4 regions of the Streptomyces sp. NPDC037273 genome follow, and region 1 is predicted to be linked to each of the others. Evidence: riboswitches for the same ligand, from Rfam matches in the RefSeq annotation. Region 1 holds a riboswitch; each other region holds the start of a gene.
The links. A riboswitch is a leader RNA that binds a small molecule or an ion and turns the genes downstream of it on or off. The one in region 1 is predicted to bind cyclic di-AMP.
Positions count from the first base shown of each region.

Region 2: it holds a riboswitch for cyclic di-AMP, as region 1 does, so the genes downstream of both, ACZ7G1_RS37190 (M23 family metallopeptidase) here and ACZ7G1_RS15895 (LysM peptidoglycan-binding domain-containing protein) in region 1, are expected to answer to the same signal.
Region 3: it holds a riboswitch for cyclic di-AMP, as region 1 does, so the genes downstream of both, ACZ7G1_RS35375 (C40 family peptidase) here and ACZ7G1_RS15895 (LysM peptidoglycan-binding domain-containing protein) in region 1, are expected to answer to the same signal.
Region 4: it holds a riboswitch for cyclic di-AMP, as region 1 does, so the genes downstream of both, ACZ7G1_RS23080 (transglycosylase family protein) here and ACZ7G1_RS15895 (LysM peptidoglycan-binding domain-containing protein) in region 1, are expected to answer to the same signal.

Region 1 is NZ_JBVJVO010000005.1:221,209-225,676, reverse strand. It holds gene ACZ7G1_RS15900 (phosphoribosyltransferase family protein) at 1-664, shown strand, start outside; gene ACZ7G1_RS15895 (LysM peptidoglycan-binding domain-containing protein) at 658-1,551, opposite strand; cyclic di-AMP (ydaO/yuaA leader) riboswitch at 1,556-1,738, opposite strand; gene ACZ7G1_RS15890 (DUF6197 family protein) at 2,082-2,744, shown strand; gene ACZ7G1_RS15885 (phosphocholine-specific phospholipase C) at 2,805-4,468, opposite strand, start outside.
Region 2 is NZ_JBVJVO010000025.1:43,283-47,750, forward strand. It holds gene ACZ7G1_RS37175 (bifunctional acetate--CoA ligase family protein/GNAT family N-acetyltransferase) at 1-717, opposite strand, end outside; gene ACZ7G1_RS37180 (HPr family phosphocarrier protein) at 893-1,174, shown strand; gene ACZ7G1_RS37185 (GntR family transcriptional regulator) at 1,340-2,023, opposite strand; gene ACZ7G1_RS37190 (M23 family metallopeptidase) at 2,229-2,999, opposite strand; cyclic di-AMP (ydaO/yuaA leader) riboswitch at 3,012-3,176, opposite strand; gene ACZ7G1_RS37195 (M16 family metallopeptidase) at 3,376-4,468, opposite strand, start outside.
Region 3 is NZ_JBVJVO010000020.1:133,503-137,970, forward strand. It holds gene bioB (biotin synthase BioB) at 1-221, opposite strand, end outside; gene ACZ7G1_RS35360 (8-amino-7-oxononanoate synthase) at 365-1,543, shown strand; gene ACZ7G1_RS35365 (ATP-binding protein) at 1,718-2,155, shown strand; gene ACZ7G1_RS35370 (cytidine deaminase) at 2,165-2,608, opposite strand; gene ACZ7G1_RS35375 (C40 family peptidase) at 2,719-3,195, opposite strand; cyclic di-AMP (ydaO/yuaA leader) riboswitch at 3,199-3,329, opposite strand; gene ACZ7G1_RS35380 (hypothetical protein) at 3,720-4,025, opposite strand; gene ACZ7G1_RS35385 (ATP-dependent Clp protease proteolytic subunit) at 4,033-4,468, opposite strand, start outside.
Region 4 is NZ_JBVJVO010000008.1:320,869-325,336, reverse strand. It holds gene ACZ7G1_RS23095 (DUF501 domain-containing protein) at 1-66, opposite strand, end outside; gene ACZ7G1_RS23090 (FtsB family cell division protein) at 89-559, opposite strand; gene eno (phosphopyruvate hydratase) at 650-1,936, opposite strand; gene ACZ7G1_RS23080 (transglycosylase family protein) at 2,257-2,964, opposite strand; cyclic di-AMP (ydaO/yuaA leader) riboswitch at 2,968-3,141, opposite strand; gene ACZ7G1_RS23075 (transglycosylase family protein) at 3,399-4,436, opposite strand.

The DNA of each region.
Region 1 (4,468 bases):
GAACCGTGCGGCGCGGGGCCCGGTGGTGCGGGACTCGGAGGTGAGGATCGAGGCCGCCGGCGTCACGCTCGCGGGGCGGCTCGCGGTGCCCGACGGGGCCGTCGGCCTGGTGCTGTTCGCGCACGGCAGCGGGAGCAGCCGGCACAGCCCGCGCAATCGGGCGGTGGCGGAGGTCCTCAATCAGGCCGGCCTCGGGACCCTGCTGTTCGATCTGCTCACCGAGGCCGAGGCGGGCGACCGGGCGCGGGTCTTCGACACGCCGCTGCTCGCCGGACGGCTCGCTTCGGCCACGGAGTGGGTCGCGGGGCAGCCGGTGGGCGCGGGCCTTCCGCTGGGTTACTTCGGGGCGAGCACAGGCGCGGCCGCCGCGTTGTGGGCGGCGGCCGATCCCGAGTGCGATGTGAGCGCCGTCGTGTCGCGCGGAGGGCGGCCGGACCTCGCCGGGGACCGCCTGGCCGCGGTGCGGGCACCGACGCTGCTCGTGGTGGGCGGCGAGGACGCGCTGGTCCTGGACCTGAACCGGCGGGCCCGGTCACTGCTGCGCTGCGAGAGCCGGCTGTCCGTGGTGGAGGGCGCCACGCACCTGTTCGAGGAGCCGGGGGCCCTGGAGGAGGTGGCGGAGCTCGCCACCTCCTGGTTCACCGGGCACTTCGGGCGTCAGTAGGCGCCGTTGACGTTGTCGATGGAGCCGTAGCGGTCGGCCGCGTAGTTGCAGGCGGCGGTGATGTTGGCGACCGGGTCGAAGAGGTCCATGGACGTGCCGGGCACGTGGTACGCGAGGAAGGTCGGCTCGATGACCTGGAGCAGGCCCTTCGAGGGCGTACCGGCCGCGGCGTTGGAGTCCCACAGGTTGATGGCCTGGGGGTTGCCGGAGGACTCGCGCATCACGTTGCGGAGGATGCCGTCGTACGAGCCGGGGATGCCCCGCTGGGCCATGATGGCCAGCGATTCGCGGATCCAGCCGTCCAGGTTGTCGGCGTAGTTGGTGGCGGCCGCGGGGGCGGCCTGGGCCGGAGCCGCCTGGGCGGGGGCGGCGGCGGGCGCGGCCACCGGGGCGGCCTGGGCGGCCGACGCGCCGGTGGTGGCGGGGGCGGAGCGGCGCTCGGAGCGGCTCGCGCGGTCGGACTTGGTGGTCTTCTTCGCCGGGGCGGGAGCGGCCTTCGCGGAATCCCGACGAAGCGTCAGCTCAAGGCCCGGATGAATAAGTGACGGATTGTCACCCACGGCGCTCTTGTTGGCCCGGTAAAGAGCCTTCCAGCCGCCCTGAATTCCCTTCTTCTGGGCGATCAGGGAAAGGGAGTCGCCGCGGACGACGGTATAGCTGCGGGCGGCGGCCGGAGCGGCGGGAGCCTGGGCGAAGGCCGGGGCCGCGGCGGCGGGGGCGGCGACGGCGCGGGCCGTGAATTCCGGGGCTCCGGAGACGGGCGCGGCACCGGCCACGGCCGGGGTGATCAGCGGGAGGGCGAGGGCGACCCCGCCCGTGCCGACCAGCGCGAGGCCCTGGGAGACGGGGCGGCGTCGGGGGCGGCGGTGCTTACCGTGAGCAGGCATGACGGATTCCTCTCCGGCGCCTGCGGGGTGAGCTGTCGGGTTCGGACGGGAGGTGTCCGGCCGCGCGCACGCGGCTGCACCCCGAGCCGTTCCGGATATCCGGGCCGGCGTATTCGTGGGTCCCCCGCTCCTGCCGTCGGGTGAAAAGGGAGGTATTTCGAGCGGTGGCAGGATTCGGCGATCCGCTCGAATGGAGGTGACCGTAGGCCAGTAATGCGACGGATAACAAGGGGACGGAGTCCGGTGGTGCGGCGAATGGATCACCGAATTCGGCGAATTCAAGATCGACCCACTCCGGCGGCTCTCCAACTTCCTTGTGCCCCCTGGTCTGCGCAGAATTCGATCACCGCGTCGGATCCGGGAAAGTGAGTCGCATCACCAGGTGCCCAATGTCCGAATATGCACGGTAATTCTGTTAGTGGCGGAGTGGGTGGAAAAGGGCTCGATGGCGGGTGTGCACTCAAGGGCAAAAGTCGCAAACCCGACATTCATCCTGAAAGATGGAGCCACCCCGACCGAGGAGCCGCCGGATGACGCCCGTCATCTCCCTGCCCAGCCCCGACACCGTCGACCGCGAGGCCGCCGCGCTGTACGACAGCGCCACCTGGCAGCGGATCGTCATCGACCTGACCACCGAGGCGCCCCTCGCACCCCTTGCACCCCTCACACCTCTCACGCCGCTCGCGCCTCTCGCGCCCGAGGCTCCGGAGCCGCCCTCGGAGAGCTGGCGGGCGCTGCTCAGCGTGCCGGTGGAGCAGCTGGTGGCGGACGCGCTGCACGCGCTGCCGCCGCCCCTCCCGGTCGAGCGCCGTCTGCCGGGCCGCGTCGGAGCCGTACTGCCCGACCGGCTGCACGCCTGGCGCCGTATCGGACGCGCGGACCTCCGTCCCTCGGTCCACCTGGGCTACGCGCGCCTCGTGCTCACGGAATGGGGCTGGCAGAACACCCCGTACAAGCTGCGCGACGTGCGCGGGGCGCGGTGTGTCTGCGGTGCGCTGCTGGCGGCGCACCGGCTCGGGCACGGCAGCGCGGACACCATGAACGAGGCGGCGGCCTGGGTCATGACCGAGCTCAGATCGCGCGGTTGGCACGACCTGATCGGGCCCTGGAACCGGGCGCCTGGACGTACCGCCGAGGACGCCGTCGCCCTGCTCGACGCCACCATCGCGCGGGCGGCGCTTGCGGGCCGCTGAGCGTGTCCCGCGTCGGCCGGGCTGAGCCCCGAAGGGCCGCCCGGCGGACACGGGGGCGGGTCAGCCGCTGATGCTCGGCGCGCCGGTCTCGATGTGGCCGGTGTACCGGCGTGACCAGGTGCCGTCGATGTCGGCGAGGATCGTGAAGTCGTACCAGCCGTTCTGGTACGCGACGGCGTTGAAGAAGTCCTCGCGGCTGGAGCGCGCCGGCACCGTGTACGTCCACGGGCCGTCCGCGCGGTAGGCGTTCGAGCGGATGGTGAAGGTGACGGGGCCGCCCGAGTTGTTGGTCATGGTGAACCACAGGGCGGGCTTCCCGGTCCCCGCTTCGGTCGCGTACCGGGCCGCCACCTCGACGTCCTTGCCCGCCTTGGAGGCGTCGCCGATGAAGCGGCGCAGGAAGCGGTTGGGTCCCATCATCGAGATGTCGTACTTGCCGGAGCCCGAGCCCAGGCCGATGTTGAAGTAGTCGGAGGCCGTGCCGCCGGGGTCGACGGTGTACTGCCAGGCGGCCGTGTCGCGGTGCTGGTGCGGGTGGATCGAGAAGTGGGCCGCACGCTTGGCCTCCGCGCCCTGGTTGGTCATCGAGAACCAGGCCAGGATCTTGCCGGCGGCCCCGAACTCGAAGCGGTCGAGGTTGCCGTTCACCTGGTACGGGACCGTGCGCGCGGGCCGGGTGCCGGCCTCCTGCGCGGGCAGGGCGTTGTTCTGGGGCGCCGGGTTCGGCAGCGGGCCGCAGGTGGCCTGGCCGATCACCTTCGCCGTACCGGGAAGGCCCGCGGGCACGCCGTAGACCGGGTGCGCGAAGTCGAAGACGCCGGTCAGGTCGCCCGTCACCTTCCTGCGCCAGGCGCTGATGTTGGGGCAGGTGGCGGGGGTGCCGAGGGCGGCCGTCCAGGTCTCCATGAAGCGGATGACGGAGGTGTGGTCGAAGACCTCCGAGCTCACCCAGCCGCCCCGAGTCCACGGGGACATGACAAGCATGGGGACGCGGAAGCCCAGGCCGATCGGGACGCCGTCCAGGTACTCGCCGGGTGTCCCCGGGGGAGCGACCGGCGGCGGCACGTGGTCGAAGAAGCCGTCGTTCTCGTCGTAGTTGAGGAACAGCACCGTCGAGTCGAAGACCTCGGGGTCGGCGGCCAGGGCGCGGTAGACGAGGTCGACGAAGTGCGCCCCGTCCCCGGGCGGCGCGTAGGGGTGCTCCGAGAACGCCTCGTTGGCGACCACCCACGACACCTGCGGCAGGGTGCCCGCGAGGACGTCGGCGCGGATCGCGGCGGCGATGTCGTCCGGCGTCGAGCCGGTGACCTTCGGGACCGAGCCCATGCCCCGGTCGTACAGCGGGTCGCCGGGCCGGGCGTCGGTGAACTTCTTGAAGTACGCGAGGCCGTTGTCGCCGTAGTTGTCCTGGGCGTTCTGGTAGACCTTCCAGCTCATCCCCGCGCGCTGGAGCGCCTCGGCGTACGTCTCCCAGGTCAGGCCCGACTCGTCGCCGCCGTCCTTGCTGGATGCGTCGATCTTTCCGCTCCAGAGGAACGTGCGGTTGGGGCCGGTGGCGCTGAGGGTGGAGCAGAAGTAGGCGTCGCAGATCGTGTAGTGATCGGCGAGGGCGTGGTGGAAGGGGATGTCCCCGCGGTCGAGGTGGCCGAGGGTCCGGGTGTAGCCCACGCCGGTGACCCAGTTGTCCATGCGCCCCTTGTTCCAGGCGGCGTGCTGGGAGGTCC
Region 2 (4,468 bases), on a different contig from region 1:
GCCCGGTGTGCGTCCGGCGCCGATGACGGCGACGGAGCGGGGGGTGAGGAGCCGCTGCACGGAGCGCGCCTCGGCTCGCTGTTCCCGGGCGCGCTGGACGGCGAGGGAGCGGTCGGTGGGTTCGAGGTCGAGGTGAAGCCGTACGGAGCCGTCCTCGAAGCTGCGCTTCTGGGTGTAGCCGGCGTCCGTGAAGACCTTGATCATCTTGTTGTTGGCGGGGAGCACCTCGGCGGCGAAGCGCCGGATGTCCCGCTCGCGCGCCACGGCCGCGATGTGTTCGAGGAGGGCGGAGGCGACGCCTCTCCCCTGGTGGGCGTCCTGGACGAGGAAGGCGACCTCGGCCTCGTCGGCCGGCGCGGAGGCGGGCATGCCCTGGGCGTTGATGCGGTCGTAGCGCACGGTGGCGATGAACTCGCCGCCCACCGTCGCCGCGAGTCCGACCCGGTCCACGAAGTCGTGGTGGGTAAAGCGGTGGACGTCCTTGGCGGAGAGGCGCGGGTAGGGCGCGAAGAAGCGGTAGTACTTCGACTCATCCGAGACCTGCTCGTAGAAGCTGACCAGACGGTCGGCGTCGTCGGCGGTGATGGGCCTGATGCGCGCGGTGCCGCCGTCGCGGAGGACCACGTCCGCTTCCCAGTGGTCGGGGTAGGGGTGCTCCTGCGGGGCCGGCGGGGCCGGTCGTCCCCCCGCTTCCGACTGCTCCGACGCGCTCTGCATGGGGTCAGCCTACGGCCGCGACACGACCCTGGCACCGCTCGCGCGGCGGGTGCGCGCCGTGCAAGGTAGGGAGGGCCGAAAGGCGGTCCGATCCGGGCCGAAGGTCGGCGCGAGCACCACGCAGCACATGAGAGACTGGTCTAGACAACCCGCTTGAGACTTGAAGGGCAACACCATGGCTGAGCGCCGCGTCAACGTCGGCTGGGCCGAGGGCCTGCACGCCCGCCCCGCGTCCATCTTCGTCCGTGCCGCCACGGCTTCCGGCGTGCCGGTGACGATCGCCAAGTCCGACGGCACCCCCGTGAACGCCGCGTCCATGCTCGCGGTGCTCGGCCTGGGCGCCCAGGGCGGCGAGGAGATCGTCCTCGCTTCGGACGCCGACGGCGCCGAGGCCGCGCTCGACCGTCTCGCGAAGCTGGTCGCCGAGGGCCTGGACGAGCTCCCCGAGACCGTCTGATCCGGTCCCCCTCGCACGACTTATGGCCGTGGCCGCCGGAATTCCGGTGACCACGGCCATTCGTATGCGGGCGGTCGATCACGGGGCCCGATTCATCGAAATCAAGCTTTTAGGGCAGCACGAATATCGCGACTGAATGCCTGTCCTTTTTATACGGCGGCCACGTTAATTCCGGGCACTCGCCGTGTTGACTGCATGTTGCGAAACCCTCACACGGCCCCGCTCCGGCTTTTTGAGCCGGTGCAGCGACAATGAGCGTTCCGCGTGCAGGACCGTCAGCGCCCTGGCCCGTTCGGCGTCGCCGCGCGCCACCGCGTCCACGATGGCGCCGTGCTCGGCCCAGGCCTCCACCGGCTGGGCGGGCTGGTCCACGGCGTACATCCAGGCGATCTTGTGCCGCAGCTGGGTGAGCAGCGCCGTCAGCGGCGGGCTGCCCGAGGCCTGCGCGAGCGTCTCGTGGAACCAGCCGCCGAGCGAGCGCAGATCCTCGCCCTGGCCGCGCCTGGCCCGCTCCTGCCCCAGCCTGACCAGGCCGCGCAGCACCTTGAGGTGGGCGTCGGTGCGCCGCTGCGCGGCCCGCGCGGCGCCCAGGGGTTCCAGCAGCGACCGCATGTCGAGGAGGTCGGCGGCCTCCTGCTCGGTGGGCTCGGCGACGTGCGCGCCCGCGTGCCGGCGGGTGACGACGAAGCCCTCGGACTCCAGGGTGCGCAGGGCTTCGCGGACCGGGACGCGGGAGACCCCGTACCGGCGTGCGAGCTGTTCCTCGGTCAGCCGGCCGCCCCGCTCGTAGACGCCGTTGACGATGTCGTCCCGGATCGCCGTGCATACCGAATGCGCGGGAATGCGCATGTCCGACCTCCGCCTTGGTCCGCGCGAGACAATTCGAGCGGCGCCTGTTCTGCGCCTGATCATCGACTCTATTGCAGCACGCCGGGATTTCCGATGCCCCGGGGGAATCCATGGCGGTATTCGACCGTGTGACGGCCGACGAAAAGCCCCGGCTCAGTACGAGCCGGGGCTTTTGCGACGCGGTGCGGAACCGGGCCGGACGGGGTCAGAGGTTGACGCCGCGGGCGCGGAGGTAGGCGATCGGGTTGATGTCGGAGCCGTACTCGGCGGTCGTGCGCGCCTCGAAGTGGAGGTGCGGACCGGTGGAGTTGCCGGTCGAGCCGGAGATGCCGATCTGCTGGCCGGGCTCGACGGTCTGGCCGACGTGGACGCCGATGGAGGAGAGGTGCCCGTACTGGGTGTACGTGCCGTCGTTCATCCGGATCACGATGTTGTTGCCGTACGCGCCGCCCCAGCCGGCCTCGACGACGGTGCCGGAGCCGACGGAGACGACCCGGCTGCCGTAGGCGGCGTGGAAGTCGACGCCGGAGTGGCTGCCGGAGGACCAGAGCGAGCCGCCGGTCTTGTAGCCGGTGGAGACGTACGAGCCGGCGACGGGGAGCTGGAAGGAAGCCAGACGGCGACGCTCGGCCTCGCGGGCGGCGCGCTCGCGCTCCTGGCGGATCTCCTTGGCGCGGGCCTCGGCCTTGCGCTTCGCCTCGGCCTTGGCCTTCGCGAGGGCGACGGCCTCGACGGCCTCCTGCTCCTGGGCGGCGGCCTGGGCGTTGATCCGGTCCACGAGGGAGGTCTCGGTGATCACCTGGGTGAGGCCGGTGTCCTCGGCGGAGCGGTTGTCCGTGTCGGCGGCGAGCGCCGGGGAGGCGAGGGTTCCGATGACCCCGGTGGTGGCGAGGGTCGCGACGCCGGCGATGCCCACGCTGCGGCGCGCCATCCGGCTCGGACCACGATGCTTCCCGGTGGCACGGGTGAACGCCATGTAGTGGCTGATCCTTTCCTTCCTTCTCGCCTACCGGGTTAGCTGACGGGTTCGGAGCAGGAAGGTCTCCTACGGACCCCTCCGTGCGGCACGAAGGCGTCCGATTCACCCCAGGGACTGATGTGGGTCCCCGGCTCCCCAGGCTCGCGCCTGACGGGGACTCGGCGATGACTGTCCGATGCCGCGGATGCGGCGGGTGCAACTGGCGAACAGCCGCACCGACGCTATGCGGATCGTCTTTCAATCACCAACCAGACACGCTTTTTGTAAGACATGCCACAGGGCAAATGATCATTCTTCTCATCAATACGGACATACGGGAGGACCCCGGCGAATCTGCTGCCGGGGCCCTCCCGTTGTCACGCCGGAGCCGGAATCAGCCCGTCACGACGGTCACTTCACCGATGCCGAGCGCCCGCACCGGCTCCGCGATCTGCGCCGCGTCGCCGACGAGCACGGTCACCAGCCGGTCCACCGGGAAGGCGCTGACCACGGCGGCGGTCGCCTCGACGGTGCCGGTCTCGGCCAGGCGCGCGTACAACTGGGCCTGGAAATCGTCCGGGAGGTGCTGCTCGACCTGGTCGGCGAGCGTCCCGGCGACGGAGGCCGCCGTCTCGTACTTGAGCGGTGCCACCCCCACCAGGTTCTGCACGGCCGTCTCGCGCTCCGCGTCCGTGAGGCCTTCGGCGGCGAGGGTGCGCAGCACCTTCCACAGGTCGTCGAGTGCCGGACCGGTGTTGGGTGTGTCGATGGAGCCGCTGATGGCCAGCATCGAGGCGCCGTTCCCCTCGGCGTCCGAGCGGAGCACCTGACCGAAGGCCCGCACGCCGTACGTGTAGCCCTTCTCCTCGCGCAGGACCCGGTCCAGACGCGAGGTCAGGGTGCCGCCCAGGCAGTACGTGCCGAGGACCTGGGCCGGCCAGACGCGGTCGTGCCGGTCCGGGCCGACCCGGCCGATGAGCAGCTGGGTCTGGACGGCGCCCGGGCGGTCCACGATGACGACCCGTCCGGTGTCGTCGGCGGTGATCGGCGGCATCGGGAGCGGCTCGGCCGGCTCGCCCGTCCAGGCGCCCAGCGTCTCCGCCAGGACCTTGTCGAGGTCCACGCCGGTCAGGTCGCCGACCACCACGGCCGTGGCCGTGGCCGGCCGGACGTGCGCCTCGTAGAAGGCGCGGACGGCCGCGGCGTCGATCGCCGCGACGGTCTCCTCGGTGCCCTGGCGCGGCCGGGACATCCGGGACTCGGCGGGGAACAGCTCCTTGGAGAGCTGCTTCGCGGCGCGGCGGCCCGGGTTGGCCGTCTCGTGCGGGATCTCGTCGAGCCGGTTGCGCACCAGGCGCTCGACCTCGGTCTCCAGGAACGCCGGAGCGATCAGGGCCTCGGAGAGCAGCCCGAGCGCCTTCGGCAGCCGGGAGACGGGGACCTCGAGGGAGACCCGCACGCCCGGGTGGTCGGCGTGCGCGTCGAGC
Region 3 (4,468 bases), on a different contig from region 1:
TGCGAGCAGTAGGAACAGTCCTCGGGGCAGAGCCCGGACTTCAGGTTGACCAGATAGTTCAGCTTCACCCGCCGTCCGAACCACTGACGGCGCACCTTGCCGGCGGCCGCCACCACATCGAGCAGTTCGTCGTCGGAGGTCGCCAGCACGGCGAGCGCTTCTTCACGGGTCGGCAGCTCGCGCCGCAGCCCCTTCTCCACCAGCGTGTTCAGCAGGTCCATAACCTGAGATCCTTGCCTACCGTCCGGCCCCGGGCCAAGGAGGATCCGAACAAACGACTCCGATCGGGGTGTGTGGATGACCACATCCCGACCTCGGCTTCCTCCCGCTAGGGTCTGTGCGCTGCCTACAAAAGGATCGCCGCATGCCACAGGCCGACGACGGGCGGGCCGAGGCCCCGCGCCGTACCGCGTTCGACTGGACCGACGCCGAGGCGCGCCGCCGTGCGGAGGCCGGTCTCGTGCGTACGCTGCGGCCCCGGGCGGCCGAGTCGGACCTCCTCGACCTGGCGAGCAACGACTACCTCGGGCTCACCCGACGCCCGGAGGTCACCGAGGCGGCGGCCGAGGCGGCGCGGCGCTGGGGCGCCGGCTCCACCGGCTCGCGGCTCGTCACCGGCACCACCCGGCTGCACACCCGGCTGGAGCGCGAACTCGCCGACTTCTGCGGCTTCGAGGCGGCCCTGGTCTTCTCCTCCGGCTACACCGCCAACCTGGCGGCGCTCACCGCGCTCGGCGGCCGGGACTCCCTGATCGTCTCCGACGCCGCCAACCACGCCTCGATCGTGGACGGCTGCCGCCTGGCCCGCGCCGAGACCGCCGTCGTCCCGCACACCGACCCCGAGGCCGTACGCAAGACCCTGGACGCGCACCCCGGGCGACGGGCCCTGGTCGTCAGCGACTCGGTCTTCTCCGTCGACGGCGACAAGGCCCCCCTGGCCGAGCTCGCCGAGGCCTGCCGCGCGCACGGCGCCGGGCTCGTGGTGGACGACGCCCACGGCTTCGGCGTCCTCGGCGCCGGTGGCAGGGGAGCCCTGTACGAGGCGGGGCTCGCGGGCGACGAGGACGCGGTCGCCACCCTCACCCTCTCCAAGTCCCTGGGCAGCCAGGGCGGCGCCGTCCTCGGCCCCGCCCGGGTGATCGAGCACCTGGTGAACGCGGCCCGCACCTTCATCTTCGACACCGGTCTCGCCCCGGCCGCCGCCGGCGGCGCGCTCGCGAGCCTGCGGCTGATCGCCGGGGAACCGGGCCTCGCCGAGCGGGCCCGTACCGTCGCGACCACCCTGCACCGGCTGCTGACCGACGCCGGCCTCACCTCGGCACGGCCCGACGCGGCCGTCGTCTCGGTCCGGGCCCCCTCGCCGGAGGCGGCGCTCGGCTGGGCGGCGGACTGCCGCGAACAGGGCCTGCTGGTCGGCTGCTTCCGCCCGCCGTCGGTGCCGGACGGCATCTCGCGGCTGCGGCTCACGGCGCGCGCTGACCTCTCCGACGCGCAGATCGAGCGGGCGGTGGAGACGATCCTGCGGACGGCGCCGGCTTTCTGAGCGCGGGGCCCGGCGCGGTCCCAAGCGCGTTTCCAGGCCGCAGAGTTCACCGCTTCGGGCGACAGATGGGGACATATCTTGGTGGAACCCCGCCCGGGGCGGCACGATCGGTGGCACTCTGACGCGAAGCGCAATCCGGGGCACTGATCCCGGCGGGAAAGGGACAGCGTCGCCATGGCAGATCATCAGGAAGCATCCGTCACGCTGCCGAGCGAACCCGCCTCGGTCCCCACCGCCCGGCGGTACGTCGCGGAGGTCCTCACCGGCTGGGGTCTCGACGACGACGGCGACACCGCCGACTCGATCCGCCTGATCGTCTCGGAACTCGCCACCAACGCCGTCCTGCACACCTTCGGCCAGTCGCCGACGTTCACCGTCGACGTCCGGCTGGTCCGCGGGGAACTCCTGCACGTCGGCGTGACCGACAGCCATCCCCGCCGGCCCCGGCGTCTCCCCGCCGCCGTCCAGCAGGACAACGGCCGCGGCCTCGTCATCATCCGCTCCCTCGCGGCCGAAGCCGGCGGCCGTCTCTCCGTCACCCCCACCGAGGAGGGCGGCAAGACGGTCTGGATCACGCTGCCCTGGACAGCGGCCCGGGTCCCCAGCCTCTGACCCGGCCGGCTACCCGGTGTGCTCCCGCTGCGAGGGCCACGAGCCTTCGGCGAAGTGGCGGGCCCAGTAGTAGGGGTTGACCTCGGCCAGCGTGCGGGCCTGCCAGCGGGTCGGGTCCTCGGGGTCGGGCACGCCGACCTCGACGTCGGGCCCCCACAGGGCGAGCCGCTCCTGGCAGATGCCACAGGGCGGCAGCACGACGAAGCGGCCGTCCTCCGGGTCGCGGAAGACGCAGACGGAGGCGGTGATCCGCCGGTCCAGGGTGTACGCCTGGCAGAAGGCGCCCGTCTCCTGGCAGAGGGTCACGCCGACGTTGATGTTGTCGAGGGCGACGCTGGTGAGGATGCGGCCGTCGTCGAGGTAGACGGCCGCGGCGCCGCCGGGCTCGTCCGGCGTCCAGCGTTTCTCCAGCTGGGCGACGGCGGCGTCGACGAGTGCTTGATCGAGTCTCATCGCGGCATCCTAGGGAGCCGCTCGGACGGTTCGCCGGGCTTTTCGTTCCGGCGGGAGGGGTGCGGCGGCGCCACCGCACCCCCTTGTGCCGGGTCAGTGTCCGGCAGTGATCATCGGACGCGGCCGTAGTAGACCTTCGAGGACCAGATCTTGTCGAGCTTCACCCAGGATCCCGTCTTGGGCGAGTGCCAGATCTTGCCGCCGCCGGCGTAGATGCCGACGTGGTAGACCCTTCCACCCGAGTGGAAGAAGACCAGGTCCCCCTGTTGTCTGCTGGACGCGGAGATGTGCCGGGTCTTGTTGTACTGCTGCTGCGCTGTGCGGGGCAGCCACTTGCCCGCCTTCTTGTACGCGTAGAGCGTCAGACCGGAGCAGTCGAACCTGGTGGGTCCGGTGGCTCCGTACCGGTAAGGCGATCCCTTCTTGGACGCGGCGACGCTCAGTGCCTTGTTCGCGTGTGTGGTCGCTGCCTGGGCCTCCGGCGCCGCTCCTGGTGCGAGCAGCGTGCCGCCGACGGCGGCGAGGGTGAGAGCCGAGACGGCTCCGGCCCGGGACAGCAGGGACGGGACGTGCATCTGCGCGGTCATGCGCAACCCTTCGTCAGCCGCCTGCGAAGGATGACCTGTCGGGTTCGGGCTGGCGAAGATGCCCGGCCGCGGCTGCGGCTTCACCCCAAGGGACGGCCACGCTGCCGGAACAGCGCGTTCGCCCCGTAAAAATCGGGTCCTCCACTCCTGCCGATCCACTCCTGTCGACCAGACGTCCGGGACAGCGGCAGGACTCGGCGTCCGCCCGGACCGCCCCGCCGCGGCGGCGGGGGCTTGTCGTCGTCAGGGATCTTGACCCACGTCATGGTCGAAATCCGAGCTGAAACGGCGATATGTGAGGCTCCTCACGACTGATCCATTCGGGTGGACAGGCAGCCTTTGGGATCTTCACAGGTGTGGCCGACGAGCCCCGCACCTGCGGCGGAACGTTCGATTCCGCCAAATGCGTACACCGGTTGCGCAACTCGCTCGCTTCCTGTGTCGACTCGTCGACTACGCCGAACGGGGGAGGGTTTCTGCGGCGCGCGTCGGCCGACCGGACCTCGACACGACACGCCGGAATGTCAACTCGCCCGAGTGCGGGGGACGGTGACCCGGTCGGCCCGGCGCTCGCCGTCCAACACCCTTAGGGCGCGCGCCAATGTGTCCGCGTGCACCTCGCTCTCGCCCCGCATATGCATGAGCGTCAGCGCTTCCCGCAGCGCCTCCACCCGTCCGACCAGGGCTTGTGCCGCGCGCAGTGCCCCATAGGTATGCGAACCCCTGGATGGGTTGATCTTCCCCAGGAGGTCGACGACTTCGAGGTACGCGTCGACGAACTCGCCCTCGGCCCGGGTCAGTGCGGGCAGCGGCGGCAGCTCGGGGACCACGGCCGGCTCACCGCGCCGCGCCGCCGGCGGACTCCCGCCGGCTGAGGACGACGTGGTCGGCCAGGCCGTACGCCACCGCCGCAGGCGCGTCCAGGACGGTGAGGCGGTCGATGTCCGCGTCGATCCGCTCCCGGCTCCGGCCGGTGTGTTCGGTGAGCATGCCGGCCACCAGGGCCCGCAGCCGGAGCAGTTCGCGCGCCTGGAGGTCGAGGTCGCTCGGCTGTCCGCGCAGCGGCTCGTCCAGGGCGGGCTGTTCGAGCGTGACCCGGGCGCCCGGCAGGATCAGGCGCTTGCCCGGGGTGCCGGCGGCGAGCAGGACGGCCGCGGTGAAGACGGCCTGGCCGAGGCAGGTGGTCTCCACGTCGCAGGAGAGCGTCCGCATCGTGTCGTAGACGGCGGTCATCGCGCTGATCGAGCCGCCGGGGGAGTTGATGTAGAGCGAG
Region 4 (4,468 bases), on a different contig from region 1:
CTCGAAGGCGGCGATGTCCGTCTCGGTGGGCTCGGTGCGTTCGGTCTGCGGAGGGGGCGTTTCCATGTCTGCCTTGCTCGTCAGGTCGTTACGGGCGGTCGGCGTGGTCGACGCCGTCCCAGAGGTTGTCGTACCAGGGTCGCTCTTCGGCACCCTGGTCGGCGCGGGGCCGCTGCTCCGCGTCGGGGTCGTTCACGGTGAAGCCGGTCTCGCCGGGCAGCACGTAGTGCAGGTGCTCGCGGGCGAGGCGGCGGACGTAGGCCGGGTCCTGGAGGCGGGCCTTCTCGTCCCTGAGTTCCTCGACCCGCCGGGCGGCCTCGGCGGCCCGGCGCTCCTGCTCGGCGATCTCGCCCTGCTGGGAGACGTAGCTCCGCATCGGGTAGGCGAGCGCCACGACGAGGGAGCACACGACGAGCGCGAGGAAGGCCGCGCGGCCGGTGAGCCGGGAGCGGCGGGCCTGCCGCCGGGTCTGCGAGCGGTAGACACGGGCCGCGGTCTGCTCGCCGAGCAGCCTGATCCGGGTCGCGGTCGAGAACCGGTCCCGGTCCTTCACGGCCATGTCGTGTCGCCTCCCCTGTTCATACGTACGTCCCCGCACACGGTACGGGACCGAGTACGGGGACGTAGGTATCTAGGGCGTCAGGCGAGCTCAGCCCTTGAAGCGCGGGAAGGCGCTGCGGCCGGCGTAGACCGCGGCGTCGTCGAGGATCTCCTCGATGCGCAGGAGCTGGTTGTACTTGGCGACGCGGTCCGAGCGGGCCGGGGCGCCGGTCTTGATCTGGCCGCAGTTCACGGCGACGGCGAGGTCGGCGATGGTGACGTCCTCGGTCTCGCCGGAGCGGTGGGACATCATGCACTTGAAGCCGTTGCGCTGGGCGAGCTCGACGGCGTCGAGGGTCTCGGTCAGCGAACCGATCTGGTTGACCTTGACCAGGAGGGCGTTGGCGGTGCCCTCCTCGATGCCGCGGGCCAGACGCTCCGGGTTGGTGACGAAGAGGTCGTCGCCGACGATCTGGACCTTGGAGCCCAGCTTGTCGGTGAGGACCTTCCAGCCCGCCCAGTCGTCCTCGAACAGCGGGTCCTCGATGGAGACCATCGGGTACGCGGCGACGAGCTCTTCGTAGTACTCGGTCATCTCGGCGGCCGAGCGGGACTTGCCCTCGAACTCGTACTTGCCGTCCTTGTAGAACTCGGACGCGGCGACGTCGAGCGCGAGCGCGACGTCGGAGCCCGGGGTGTAGCCGGCCTCCTTGATGGCCTCGACGATGAGGTCGAGGGCGGCGCGGTTCGACTCGAGGTTCGGGGCGAAGCCGCCCTCGTCGCCGAGGCCGGTGGAGAGGCCCTTGCGCTTCAGCACGCCCTTGAGCGTGTGGTAGATCTCGGCGCCCCAGCGAAGGGCCTCGGAGAAGGACTCCGCGCCGATCGGGGCGATCATGAACTCCTGGATGTCGACGTTGGAGTCGGCGTGCGACCCACCGTTGAGGATGTTCATCATCGGAACGGGCAGCAGGTGCGCGTTCGGGCCGCCGAGGTAGCGGAACAGCGGGAGGTCGGAGGCCTCGGAGGCGGCGTGCGCGACGGCGAGGGAGACACCGAGGATGGCGTTCGCGCCGAGCGAGCCCTTGTTCTCGGTGGCGTCCAGGTCGAACATGGCCTGGTCGATCAGGCGCTGCTCGGTGGCGTCGTAGCCGACGAGCTCCGGGCCGATCTGCTCGATGACGGCGAGGACGGCCTTCTCGACACCCTTGCCGAGGTAGCGGTTCGGGTCACCGTCGCGGAGCTCGATGGCCTCGAAGGCACCGGTGGAGGCGCCGGACGGAACAGCAGCACGGCCGGTGCTGCCGTCGTCGAGGCCGACCTCGACCTCGACCGTGGGGTTGCCTCGGGAGTCCAGGATTTCCCGGGCTACGACGACGTCGATGGACGGCACGAGCATCTCCTTCTGGGATGTGACGCTGGATGTGACGCAAGGTCGATGCAGGTCGCTTGGGCCTTGCGACAAGAGCCTAACCGCCCCGGAGGCTCCAGCCGGCCGGGCGCCCGCACCCTGGGACGAAAAAGGACCCAAGGGCATGCATCTCGGGACGAAGGACCCCAGATCTACTGGACGGTAACCGTCGGAGGCCCCTCTTATAGGACTCTTCTACGCCCCTGCGCGACGGAACCCGGGCCCTCACACGACGGAACCCCGGTCCGGCGCGCACGGGGGAAGGAGCACGCCGGACCGGGGTGGTCACCGCGGGAGGGTCGTCAGGCTCACTTGAGGTGGAGCTGCTGACCCACGTAGATGAGGTCGGCGTCGGCGACGACGTCCTTGTTCAGGTCGTAGAGCTTCTGCCAGCCGCCCTGGACGCCGTGCGCCTGGGCGATGGTGCCGAGCGTGTCGCCGGCCTTGACGCGGTACTCGCCGTCACCCTTCTTGACCGACTTGCCGGTCGGGGTGGTGACGGTCTTCTGCGCCGTGGACTTCTTGGCGGAGGTGGCCTTCTTGACGCCGGTGGCCTTCTTGGGGGCCTGGCGCTGCTCGCTGCGCGTGGTCGGCTCGGTGGCCGTGCGCTTCGGGGCCTGGGTACTGGTGCCGCCGGTGTACTTGGCACCGGAGAGGCCCACGCCACAGCTCGGCCACGCGCCCTTGCCCTGGCCCGCGAGGACCTTCTCGGCGATGGTGATCTGCTGGGACTTCGACGCCAGGTTGGCGGTCGGGGCGTAGGCGGTGCCGCCGTACGCGGCCCAGGTGGAGGCCGAGAACTGCAGGCCGCCGTAGTAGCCGTTGCCGGTGTTGATGGACCAGTTGCCGCCGGACTCGCACTGGGCGACGCGGTCCCACTCGGAGGCCGTGGCGGCCGACGCGGTGCCCGCGGTCATCAGCGGGGCGGCGACGGCGACACCGGTGACGCCGACGAGCGTGGCGACCTGGGTGGCCTTGGAGGGACGACGGTGTTTGCCCTTGCCGGAAAACAGCATGGAGATTCTCCTCACCGACGCCTGTGAGGTGAGCTGTCGGGTTCGGGCCGGAAAGTTGCCCGGCCGCGTGTCCTTGCACGCGGCTTCACCCCAAGCCGATCGTCGGCCGTCTGTCTCAACGGCCGGGACCGGCACTTACCTTGGGTCCCCCACTCCTGCCTTCGGCGCTTGCGCGACGACTGTTCCCATCGGCCGACGGCAGGATTCGGCGTTTCGGTCGACGGGGCCCGCGGTGGCGAGCGGTACGACCATAGGCACAAGCCCGCCGGAAGCTCAAAGAGGCGTATTGCGGAAAAATCGCCCCTACTTGCCGTCCGGCGGGGGGTGTTTGCGCAGGTGAGAGGTGACGGAGCCAAAGGTTACGGACAGGACACGCCAGTTGAGGCGAAGAGACCCATGTCTCACTTGCCCAGATCCGGACATACGGCCCCGAACTACCCCTCGCGCGAAGCCGGATCCACCGTCAGCTCAAGGCTCTGACCAGGCACGATCAGGTCCGGATCGGCGCCCACCGTCTGCCGGTTGGCGTCATAGAGGGCCGTCCAGCCTCCGGGGAGTTCGTTCGACTGCGCGATGCCCGAAAGGCTGTCACCGGGCTGCACGGTGTACGCGCCCGATGCGCCCTGACTGTCCGTTGTGCCCGAATTCTTCGCGCCGTCAGCCGAGGGCTGCGACTCGACGCTTTCGGCCACCTTGTCGCTGGAGGAGGCATGTCGACCCGATTCGGCCGAAGCGCCCGACTTGCCGCTTCCCTCCGGTGCGGCCTCGCCCCGGTGCTTGCCGGTGCCGGGTGTGGCCGACGACACGTCACCTTCCTCCGTAGCGGAGGAATCGGGCGTACCGGGCGTAACCGACCCGTCCGGGGTGCCGGGGGCCGTCGGCGTGCCCGGGGTGACCGAGGTGTCCGGGGTGACCGGCGCGGAGGGCGTGAGGGGGGCGGAGGGGGTCGGGGCGACGGTGGCCCTCTTCTCCGCGCCGAGCGTGCGGCCTGACGCCTCGGAGGCCGACGGCAGGCCGTCGGTGCGGTTCGACTCGGCGACCGGGCCCGTGGGGGCGGCGGGGACGGCGGTCGGGCCCGGGTCCACGCCGGTGCTCCTGCCGTCGTTCGTCAGGCCGGCGATCGGGGCGCAGGTGGCCCACTCCTGGCTGCCCTTGGCAAGGGCCTTCTCGGCCACCGCGATCTGCTGGGCCCGGCTGGCCAGGTCGGGGCTCGGCGCGTACGCCAGACCGCCGTGGCGCTCCCAGCTGTCCTGGGTGAACTGGAGGCCGCCGTACATGCCGTTGCCGAAGTTGGCACTCCACTGGCCACCGGACTCGCACTCGGCGACCCGGTCCCAGGTGGAGGCGTCGGCGGCGGAGGCGGACCCGGTGGCGAGCAGCGGCAGCGCCATGGCCGATCCGGTCACCCCGGCGGCGACGACGAGGGCGGGGGCCTGACGGGGGCGACGGTGTCGTCCGTTCCCGGAACGCATAGCAGCGCCTTTCGCGTGACGGCTGAGACTGC